Modestobacter italicus: one gene and its partners. The protein of the gene in region 3 interacts with the protein of the main gene of each other region in a pairwise test. Links are inferred from orthologs where the notes say so. Each region holds a gene or a part of one and is shown on either strand. Other genes may lie near its edges.

Region 1 (3,137 bases), 940 kb from region 3 along the record:
GCCCGGTCCGCGGCGTGGCGGCCGTGGCGGGCCCAGCACGTCGCCTGGGCGGCCTCGGGGGCGCTGACCGTCGACAGCGGCACGTCCTCCCGCGAACTGGCCGCGCTCGCCACCGAGCACGTCGGCCCGGTGGAGGTGCTCCCCGTCGGCCCGCCGCGCGGCGGCACCGTCGTCCGCTCCCCGACCGCCGAGACCGCATCGGCGGTCGAGGCAGCCGGGCTGTCCTGCAGCCGTTAGCCGGCGCCGCTGCCGATCGCGGCGCCGATGAGGTAGGTCGCCCCGGCGGCGATCGCGCCGAACAGCAGCTGCCGCAGGCCCGCCGACCACCACGGCCGCGGGGTGAACCGGGCCGAGAGCGCACCGGCCGCGACCAGCCCGGCGCCACCGCAGAGCAACGCCAGCCACAGCTGCGGGGCACCGAGGAGGTAGGGCAGCAGCGGGATCAGCGCCCCCACCGCGAAGCACAGGAACGAGGAGACCGCCGCCGTCATCGGCGAGGGCTTGTCCTCGGGGTCGAGCCCCAGCTCGTTGAGCGCGTGCACCCGCAGCGCCTGCTCCGGGTCGCGGGACAGCTGCTCGGCCACCGCGTCGGCCAGCTGCGGGTCCAGCCCGCGGTCCCGCCACAGCTGGGCGAGCTCGGCCTGCTCCCCCACCGGGTTCACGGCCAGCTCGCGGCGCTCCTTGGCGACCTCGAGGTCCAGCTGCTCGTTCTGGGTGCTCACCGAGGTGTACTCGCCCAGCGCCATCGAGATGGCACCGGCGGCGAGCCCGGCGACGCCGGAGAGGACGACCGCGTGCGAGCCGGCCCCGGCGCCACCGACCCCGGCGACCAGCGCCGTGTTGGTGACCAGCCCGTCCATCGCCCCGAAGACCGCGGCGCGCAGCCAGCCGCCGGCCACGTCGGAGTGCGTGTGCGGATGGGCCTCGGCCCGTTCCAGCTGCTCGCCGGGGCCGGTCATCCCTGGTCCGACTCGGCGCCGAGGGCCACACCCTCCTCGACGGCCGGCACCGGGACGGCGACGCTGGGCACGCCGTCGACCTGGTCGGCGGCGGCGAGCTGCCCGCAGGCGCCGTCGATGTCCGAGCCGCGGGTGTCGCGCACCGTGGTCGGCACCCCGGCCGCCCGCAGCCGGGCGACGAACTCCCGCTGCGCGGGCAGCGGGCTGGCGTCCCACTGGCTGCCCGGGGTCGGGTTGAGCGGGATGAGGTTGACGTGCGCCAGCCGCTTGGCCAGCAGCCGGCCCAGCAGGTCGGCGCGGAACGGCTGGTCGTTGACGTCGCGGATCAGCGCGTACTCGATGGAGTACCGCCGGCCGGTCCGGCGGGCGTAGGCGTCGGCCGCCTCGAGAACCTCACCGACGTTCCAGCGGGTGTTGATCGGCACCAGGGTGTCGCGCAGCTCGTCGTCGGGGGCGTGCAGGCTCACCGCGAGGGTGACGTTGAGCCCCTCCTCGGTGAGCTTGCGGATGGCCGGGACCAACCCGACGGTCGACACCGTGACCGACCGCTGCGCCAGCCCCAGCCCGTGCGGGGCGGGGGTGAGCAGCGCGTCGAGCGTCTTGCGGACCCGGGCGTAGTTCGCCAGCGGCTCGCCCATGCCCATGAAGACGACGTTGGACAACCGGCCCGGACCGCCGGGGATCTCGCCGTTCGCCATCGCGGCGGCGGCCGCGACCGCCTGGCCGATGATCTCGGCGGCGGACAGGTTGCGGGTCAGCCCGCTCTGCCCGGTCGCGCAGAACGGGCAGGCCATGCCGCAGCCGGCCTGGCTGGAGATGCAGACCGTGGCGCGCTCGGGGTAGCGCATCAGCACGCTCTCGACCAGGGCACCGTCGTGCAGCCGCCACAGCGTCTTGCGGGTGCGCCCCCCGTCGGCGGACTGGTGCCGCACCGGGGTCAGCAGGCCGGGCAGCAGCGCGGCCGCGAGGTCCTCCCGGACGGCAGCCGGGACGTCGGTCATCTGCGCCGGGTCGGTGACGCCGGCGTAGAAGTGCCGGGCGAGCTGGTCGGCGCGGAACGCCGGCTGGCCGAGCTCGGTGACCGCCGCACGCGCCTCGTCCCGGGTGAGGTCGGCGAGGTGGCGGGGCGGCTTGGTGCGGCGCGGGGCGTCGAAGACGAGGGGCAGGGCAGTCATGGCGTCGTCCATGGTCCCACTCCCGGCGGCCCGCGGCCGGGTCGCGGGGAGTGACCTGCCTCCCGCGGCGGGGGTCAGCCGACCCCGGCGCTCAGCAGCGTGGTCGACGGGTCCGCGGTGACGACCGGCGCACCGGGATCGCCGGTGCCCTCGTCGCAGCTCTCCGGGGTGCTGCCCGCGTCGGGGGTCGGGCAGCCCGGTTCGTCGGTCGGGACCGGGGTCTCGGTGGGCGTCGGCGTGGCGGTCTCGGTCGGGGTCGGTGTCGGCGTCGGGGTGGGTGTCGGGGTGGGCTGGGTCGGGGGCGCGGTGGTCGGGGTGCTGGTCGGCGCCGGGGTCGTCGTCGGCGCCGGGGGCGCCGGCCGGGGGCCGCTCACCGGCCGAGGGCGCGCGACGGTGACCCGCGCGGGGGTGCTCGCCGGCGGGACGGCCGGGGCCGTGGCCGCGGGCGCGGGCGGCAGCACCGGGGCCTCGGCCGGCGTGGTGGCCGGGGTGGTCGCGCGGGTGGTCGCCCGGCTGCCCGCCGGCGTCGGCAGGACGGCGGTCGGCGCGGGCTCTCCGGCGCCGGGCGCCTCGGCGGGCGGGACGACGTCCGGGGCGACGACCGGCTGCGGGGAGCCCGGCAGCGGGCCGGGGACGGTAGCGGGCGTCGGCGCGGTGGTGGGTGCGGCGGTCGTGGGTGCGGCGGTGGTCGTCGGCGACGCCGGGGTGGCCCGGCGCTCGGACGCCGCCACCTCGGCCCCGTCGCCGGAGGAGGTGGTCGTGAGGGCGAAGCCGGCCAGCAGGCCCGCGACGAGGAGCACGGCCAGCGGGAGCAGCAGCCGGCGGCGCAGCCGCCCGCGCGGAGGCGCAGCACGGACGACGGGGACGTCGGCCACCGGCGGGTCGGCGACCACCGCGGTCGGGGGCTCGGCCGGCTGGGGTGCGGGCGTCGCGGACGCGGACCGCTCGGCGAGCGCCTCCCCGGCCCGGATGGCCTCCTCCCAGGCAGCGAGCTGCGCCGCCG
Region 2 (2,919 bases), 770 kb from region 3 along the record:
GCCGGTCGCGCTCGGCCAGCGGCGCGACCCGGTGCCCGGGGCGGACCTCCGGCTCTCGATCGACCTGGGCCTGCAGCGGCAGCTGGACACGAGCCTGGCCGCCGCCGTGCGCGCCCAGCCGCGGCCGGCGGGCAAGATCGGCGCCGCCGTCGCGATGGACCCCCGGTCGGGGCAGGTCCTCGCGATCGCCAGCACCCCGTCGTTCGACAACAACGTCTACGGGCCCCCGGTCGACGCCGCGGCGCTGCAGGCGGCCGGTGACGCGCCGGGCTCGCCGATGCTCGAGCACGTGACCCAGGCGGTCGCGCCGCCCGGGTCGACGTTCAAGCTGGTGGTGGCGGCCGCCAACCAGGCCCACGGGGTGTGGGCGCCGGACCGGGTGGTCCCCACCGGCGCGGACTTCAGCTACGGCGGCCACGTCTTCGGCAACTGGAAGCCGATGGGCCCGATGGACCTCGTCCAGTCCCTCGCCATCTCCAACGACGTCTACTTCTACAAGCTCGCCGTCGCCCTCGGCGCCGAGCGGCTGATCGACACCGCCCGGGCGCTCGGCGTGGGGGAGCGGACCGGGATCGACCTGCCGGCCGAGTCCGCCGGGTACCTCGGCACCCCCGAGTCGGTGGAGGCGAAGGGCGGCGCCTGGTACGGCGGGTCCACCGTGATCCTCGGCATCGGGCAGGGCGAGCTGCAGGTCACGCCGCTGCAGAACGCCCGGTGGACCGCCGCCGTCAGCACCGGCACCCTGGTCACCCCGCGGCTGGGCATGGCGGTCGGCACGGAGGGCGCCACGTACACCGCGCTCCCGCCGTCGGCCGCGACGCCGGTGCCCTTCGCCGCCGCGCTGGGCCCGGTCCGCGAGGGCATGCGGGCCACGGTCACCGGCGGCACCGCCACCGGGCTCAGCGGTCTGCCCGCCCCGGTGGGCGCCAAGACCGGCACCGCGCAGGACGGCGGGCTCCGCGACGACGAGTACGACAACTGGATGACCGCCGCGGCGCCGGTGGACGCCCCGGAGATCGTGATGACGGCGATGGTGCAGGGGCCGGGGACCGGCGCGAACAGCGCGAAGGTGGTGGTCGCCGACGGGCTGCGGCACTACCTCGAGCAGCAGCCGGACGTCGTCGCCACCGGCCCGGTGCAGGCGCCCTGAGAGTCAGCTGCGGCCGTAGGCGGCCAGCAGCCGGCGGTCCCGCAGCGCCCGGGCGGCGCCGTCGGCGACGCAGGTCAGCGGCTCCTCGGCGAGCTTGACCGGCAGACCCAGGCTCCGCTCCAGCTCGGCGGCGAAGCCCGGCACCTGCGAGGCCCCGCCGATGACCAGCACGCCCTCGGCCATGACGTCGGCGACGGCCTGCGGGGCGAGGTCGTCCAGGCAGGTGCTCAGCACCCCGACGACGTCGTCGACGACCGGCCGGACGGCCTCGGCCACCTCGGCGGGCTGGACGGTCGCCAGCCGCGGCCGCCCGGTGGTCACGTCCCGGCCCTGGACGACGAGCGGGCCGTCCACCTCCGTCCCGGCACGGATCTTGAGGGCCTCGGCCTCCAGGTCGCCGACCTGCAGTTGGTGCTGCTCGCGGACGTACCGGGCCACGGCGCGGGTCATCTCGTCCCCGGCGCGCGTGCTCGTCCGGGAGGCGAGGACCCCGCCGAAGCAGAAGGCCGCCGTCTCGGCGGTGCCGCCCCCGACGTCGACGACCATGTGCACCCGCCGCTCCATCGGGTCGATGCCGCAGCCGATCGCGCCCGCGACCGGTTGGGCCAGCGCGGTCACCGGTCGGATGCCGGCCTCCTCCGCGGCCTCCAGCAGCGCGCGCTGCTCCAGCGCGCTGGAGCCGACCGGGACCCCGATCACCGCGCGGACGCCGGGGCTCCAGCCCCGCCCGGCCCGGTGCAGGACCGCGCGCAGGTAGGTCCGGGCGGTCTCCAGGTCGGTGACCACGCCGTCCTGCAGGGGCCGGACCGACGACAGGCCGGCCGGGGTGCGCCCGAGCAGGTCGGCCGCCTCGTGCCCGACAGCGACCACCCGCTCCCGCCGGGAGCGCCCGGCGCGCAGCAGCAGGACGGTCGGTTCGTCGTAGAGGACGCCGCGGCGGGCGTGGCTGACCACCGTGTTGGCGGTGCCGAGATCGATGCCGAGTTCCACGCGCGGACCCCCCTGGCCGACAGGTGCCGGTCAGTGTGGGGGTGGGCCTGGTGTCCGGTCTACGGGTCGCGCCGCCTCCGTCGCCGCGGCGACCCGGCCGCCCGGCGCGTCCGGCGGCGCCGCGCCGCCCGGGCGCGGACCGACCGGCTGCACCGGTCGACGGACCGCGGGCGCAGGACGACCGTTATCCCCAACATGCGCCCGGATCCCATGGTGGGCCGGGGAGCACCCCACGGTCACCCCCGGTCAGAGCGCGGCACCGACGAGGACCGGGGCGGACGGCCTGTCGCGTCCTCGCCGGGGCTGTCTATGGTGCCGGTCACAGACGTCGACACCCTGTCGACCTGCCGGGCGACGTCCGGCCCGACGTCGGACCCGCCGTGCGGGCGCCGCGAGGAGGTCCTGATGGACGCAACGGCGGCGTACCGGGCCAGCCGGGACCAGCTGCTCGCGCTGCGCGGGGACCACGCCCGCGCGGTGGCGGAGTTCACCTGGCCGGAGCTGGGGGAGCGGTTCAACTGGGCGGTGGACTGGTTCGACGCCATCGCCCGCGGCAACGACCGCCCGGCCCTGGTGGTCGTGGAGGAGGACGGGTCGACGGTCGCGCGCAGCTTCGCCGAGATGTCCCGCGCCTCGGACCGGCTGGCCGCCTGGCTGGCCGAGCGGGGCGTCCGCCGGGGCGACCCGGTGCTGCTGATGCTCGGCAACCAGGTCGAGCTGTGGGAGTCGATGCTGGCGATCATGAAGCTGGGCGCGGTGGTCATGCCCACCACGACGGC
Region 3 (3,121 bases):
CGGCCGGCCAGGTCTTGCTCACCGCGAGCAGCCGGACCTCGGCCGGGTCGCGCCCGGCCGCCCTCGCCGCGGCGTCGATCCGCGCCCGCACCGCACGCAGGTTCTCGCCCAACGAGCTCATGGGCCGATCCTCCCCTGCCGGTGACGCGCGACCTCCGTGCAGGGGTCCGGGTTCAGCCGAGCCAGACGATGCCGGCCTGGCGGCCGGTGACCCTGTCGCGGCGGTGGCTGAACAGCCGGGGGTCCTCCACCGTGCAGCGCGGGTCGTGCACGACCTGCCGGACGCCGGCCCCGCGCAGCACCTCGGCGATGCCGGCCCGCAGGTCCAGCCCCGGCGTCCCCGTCCGGGTGCGGACCGCGCTCGCCGGGGCGACCCGGGCGACCTCGGCCTGCATCTGGACGGGCACCTCGTAGTCCAGGCCGCAGACCGCGGGGCCGAGCAGCGCCTCGACGTCCGCAGGCCGCGCGCCGAGCCGGGTCATGGCCGCCAGGGCGGCGGGCACGACGCCGCGCCGGACGCCCTTCCGCCCGCGATGCCCGGTCGGCAACGAGACCGGCGACCCGGGGGGTCCAGCAGCACCGGGACGCAGTCGGCGACCAGCACGCACAGCACCAGGCCGGGGGTGGCCGTGACGAGCGCGTCGACGTCGGCCACCGGGTTCTCCTCGGCGTCCTCCACGATCGCGACCCCGGTGCCGTGCACCTGGGTCATCCAGACCACCTGGTCCCCGGCGACGCCGAGCTCAGCGGCGAGCCGGTCGCGGTTCGCGGCGACGTCCGCCGGGTCGTCGCCGACGTGCCCGCCGAGGTTGAACGAGTCGTACGGGGACGAGGAACGGCCGCCCCGCCGGTCGGTGACGACCCGCCGGGGTCGCACCGCCGGCGGAGCGGCCGGACCGTCACTCACTGGACGCGACGTGCTGGAACGGCCCCTCTGCAGGGACCCGGGGCGAGCTTGCGAGTCCCGGGGGGCAGAGGGGTCCTTTCACTGGGAGCGGAGGAACTCGGGGATGTCGAGCTCCTCCTCGAAGTCCTCCGAGGCCAGCGGACGGCGGGTGCCGTTGCCCGGCCCGGCGATGGGCGGCAGCGGCGGCACGGTGATGCCGCCGCCCTGCGGCGCGACGCCGGGCTGGCCCGGGCGGGGTGCCGCCGGGGACGCCTGGGTGGTGGGCGCGGCCGCCGTGGGGGCCGGCGAGACGAGCCGCTCGCCGGTCTGCGCCGGGACGGACGGCCGCGGGGCGGCCGGCGCGACCGGGGCAGCGGCGACCGGTGCCGGGGCCGGCGGAGCAGCCGGGGCGACCGACGTGACCGCGGCGTCCTTGCGCTGACCGGGCTTGCCCTGGTCGAAGCCGGCCGCGATGACCGTCACCCGCACCTCGTCGCCGAGGGCGTCGTCGATGACGGCCCCGAAGATGATGTTGGCGTCGGGGTGCGCGGCGTCGGAGACCAGCGAGGCGGCCTCGTTGATCTCGAACAGGCCCAGGTCCGAGCCGCCGGAGATCGACAGCAGGACGCCGTGGGCGCCCTCCATCGAGGCCTCCAGCAGCGGGCTGGCGATCGCCTGCTCGGCGGCGAGCAGGGCGCGGTTGTCACCGCGCGCGCTGCCGATGCCCATCAGCGCCGAGCCCGCACCGGACATGACCGACTTGACGTCGGCGAAGTCCAGGTTGATCAGGCCGGGGGTGGTGATCAGGTCGGTGATGCCCTGGACGCCGGAGAGGAGCACCTGGTCGGCGGTCCGGAAGGCGTCCATCACGCTGACGTTCCGGTCGCCCAGCTGCAGCAGCCGGTCGTTCGGGATCACGATCAGCGTGTCGCACTCGTTGCGCAGCTCCTCGATGCCCGACTCGGCCTGGACCGCCCGCCGCTTCCCCTCGAAGGAGAACGGACGGGTGACCACGCCGATGGTCAGGGCGCCGAGCTTCCGCGCGATGGAGGCGACGACGGGTGCGCCACCGGTGCCGGTGCCACCGCCCTCGCCCGCCGTCACGAAGACCATGTCGGCGCCCTTGAGCACCTCCTCGATCTCCTCGCGGTGGTCCTCTGCGGCCTGCCGGCCGACATCGGGCTGCGCGCCCGCGCCCAGGCCGCGGGTGAGCTCACGGCCGACGTCGAGCTTGACGTCCGCGTCGCTCATCAGCAGTGCCTGTGCGTCGGTGTTGATCGCGATGAACTCGACCCCCTTGAGGCCGACCTCGATCATGCGATTGACCGCGTTCACCCCGCCGCCGCCGATGCCGACGACCTTGATGACCGCGAGGTAGTTGTGCGGAGGTGTCATGCTGCGCTCCCCAACTGGACCCTCATCCTCAGGTTAAGCCTTATAGTTATGTCAACTACGTCCGTGTGAGGACGAAGTTAGGTGCGCCCTCATCGGGCAGCAAGCACCCTCTCCGGGTCGGCGTGTCCATCGGGCGGAGTCGCACCAGAACCCGTCGACCCGTCTGTCACATCCGGCTCACGAGCCGTGACGACATGCCAGGCCACGGTCTCATGCCCGGGTGGAGACGTCCGCAGGCACGTCCGTCGGTGCGACGCAGCGCACGTCGAGACTCTTTTCTGCCCGGGCGTGTCGGCGCGCCGCCCACCGGGGACGCCGGTGAGCTGCTCCCGCTCAGCTCCGGGGCACCCGCCCGAGCAGGTGGAACTCCTCGTTCGGCGGCACGGCGGCCCAGTGGACGAGGCGGTTGGACAGCGCGAACAGCGCGACGATCGCGCCGACGTCCCACACGTCGTCCTGGGTGAGGCCGTGCCCGCGCAGCGCGTCCTGCTCCTGCGCGGTCACCGACACCGGGTCGACGGCGAGCCGGACGCCGACCTCCACCACCGCCCGCAGCCGCGGCGACAGCGGCGCCTTCCGCCAGTCGACGGCCACCTGGTCGGCCAGGTACCGGTCCCGCGCGCGGATCCGGACCAGGGCGCCGTGGGCCACCACGCAGTAGAGGCAGCTGTTGGCCGCGCTGGTGGCCACCACCAGCACCTCGCGGTCGGCCTGGGTGAGCCCCGGGGTGTCCTTGTCCATCAGGGCGTCGTGCAGCGCGAAGAAGGCCCGCGCCTCGTCGGGGCGCCAGGCGAGCGCGGCGAAGACGTTGGGCAGGAAGCCGCTCTTGTCGGCGACCTC

The links.
Region 1: the proteins of ftsZ (region 3) and rlmN interact in binary tests that used the Escherichia coli proteins (3 or more experiments, as listed by UniProt). The link is inferred for Modestobacter italicus from one-to-one orthologs.
Region 2: the proteins of ftsZ (region 3) and MODMU_RS12990 interact in binary tests that used the Escherichia coli proteins (3 or more experiments, as listed by UniProt). The link is inferred for Modestobacter italicus from one-to-one orthologs.

What each region holds. Positions count from the first base shown.
Region 1 is NC_017955.1:4,374,888-4,378,024, forward strand. The notes cover bases 46-3,032. They hold rlmN (dual-specificity RNA methyltransferase RlmN), read right to left. Parts: upstream 2,135-3,032; coding sequence 956-2,134; downstream 46-955. Other genes in these bases: MODMU_RS20720 (LCP family protein), read left to right, coding at 46-237; MODMU_RS20725 (VIT1/CCC1 transporter family protein), read right to left, coding at 234-959; MODMU_RS28730 (hypothetical protein), read right to left, coding at 2,209-3,032. Outside these bases: more of MODMU_RS20720, read left to right, coding at 1-45; more of MODMU_RS28730, read right to left, coding at 3,033-3,137.
Region 2 is NC_017955.1:2,665,505-2,668,423, reverse strand. The notes cover bases 148-2,916. They hold MODMU_RS12990 (rod shape-determining protein), read right to left. Parts: upstream 2,141-2,916; coding sequence 1,154-2,140; downstream 148-1,153. Other genes in these bases: MODMU_RS12985 (AMP-binding protein), read left to right, coding at 2,546-2,916; MODMU_RS12995 (FtsW/RodA/SpoVE family cell cycle protein), read left to right, coding at 148-1,150. In the rest of the region: more of MODMU_RS12995, read left to right, coding at 1-147; more of MODMU_RS12985, read left to right, coding at 2,917-2,919. UniProt on the Escherichia coli protein: Forms membrane-associated dynamic filaments that are essential for cell shape determination. Acts by regulating cell wall synthesis and cell elongation, and thus cell shape.
Region 3 is NC_017955.1:3,436,848-3,439,968, forward strand. Bases 134-3,104 are described here. They hold ftsZ (cell division protein FtsZ), read right to left. Parts: upstream 2,282-3,104; coding sequence 986-2,281; downstream 134-985. Other genes in these bases: MODMU_RS30075 (laccase domain-containing protein), read right to left, coding at 174-482; MODMU_RS30080 (purine nucleoside phosphorylase YfiH/LACC1 family protein), read right to left, coding at 479-907; MODMU_RS16465 (peroxidase-related enzyme), read right to left, coding at 2,615-3,104. Outside these bases: MODMU_RS16450 (YggS family pyridoxal phosphate-dependent enzyme), read right to left, coding at 1-121; more of MODMU_RS16465, read right to left, coding at 3,105-3,121. UniProt on the Escherichia coli protein: Essential cell division protein that forms a contractile ring structure (Z ring) at the future cell division site. The regulation of the ring assembly controls the timing and the location of cell division.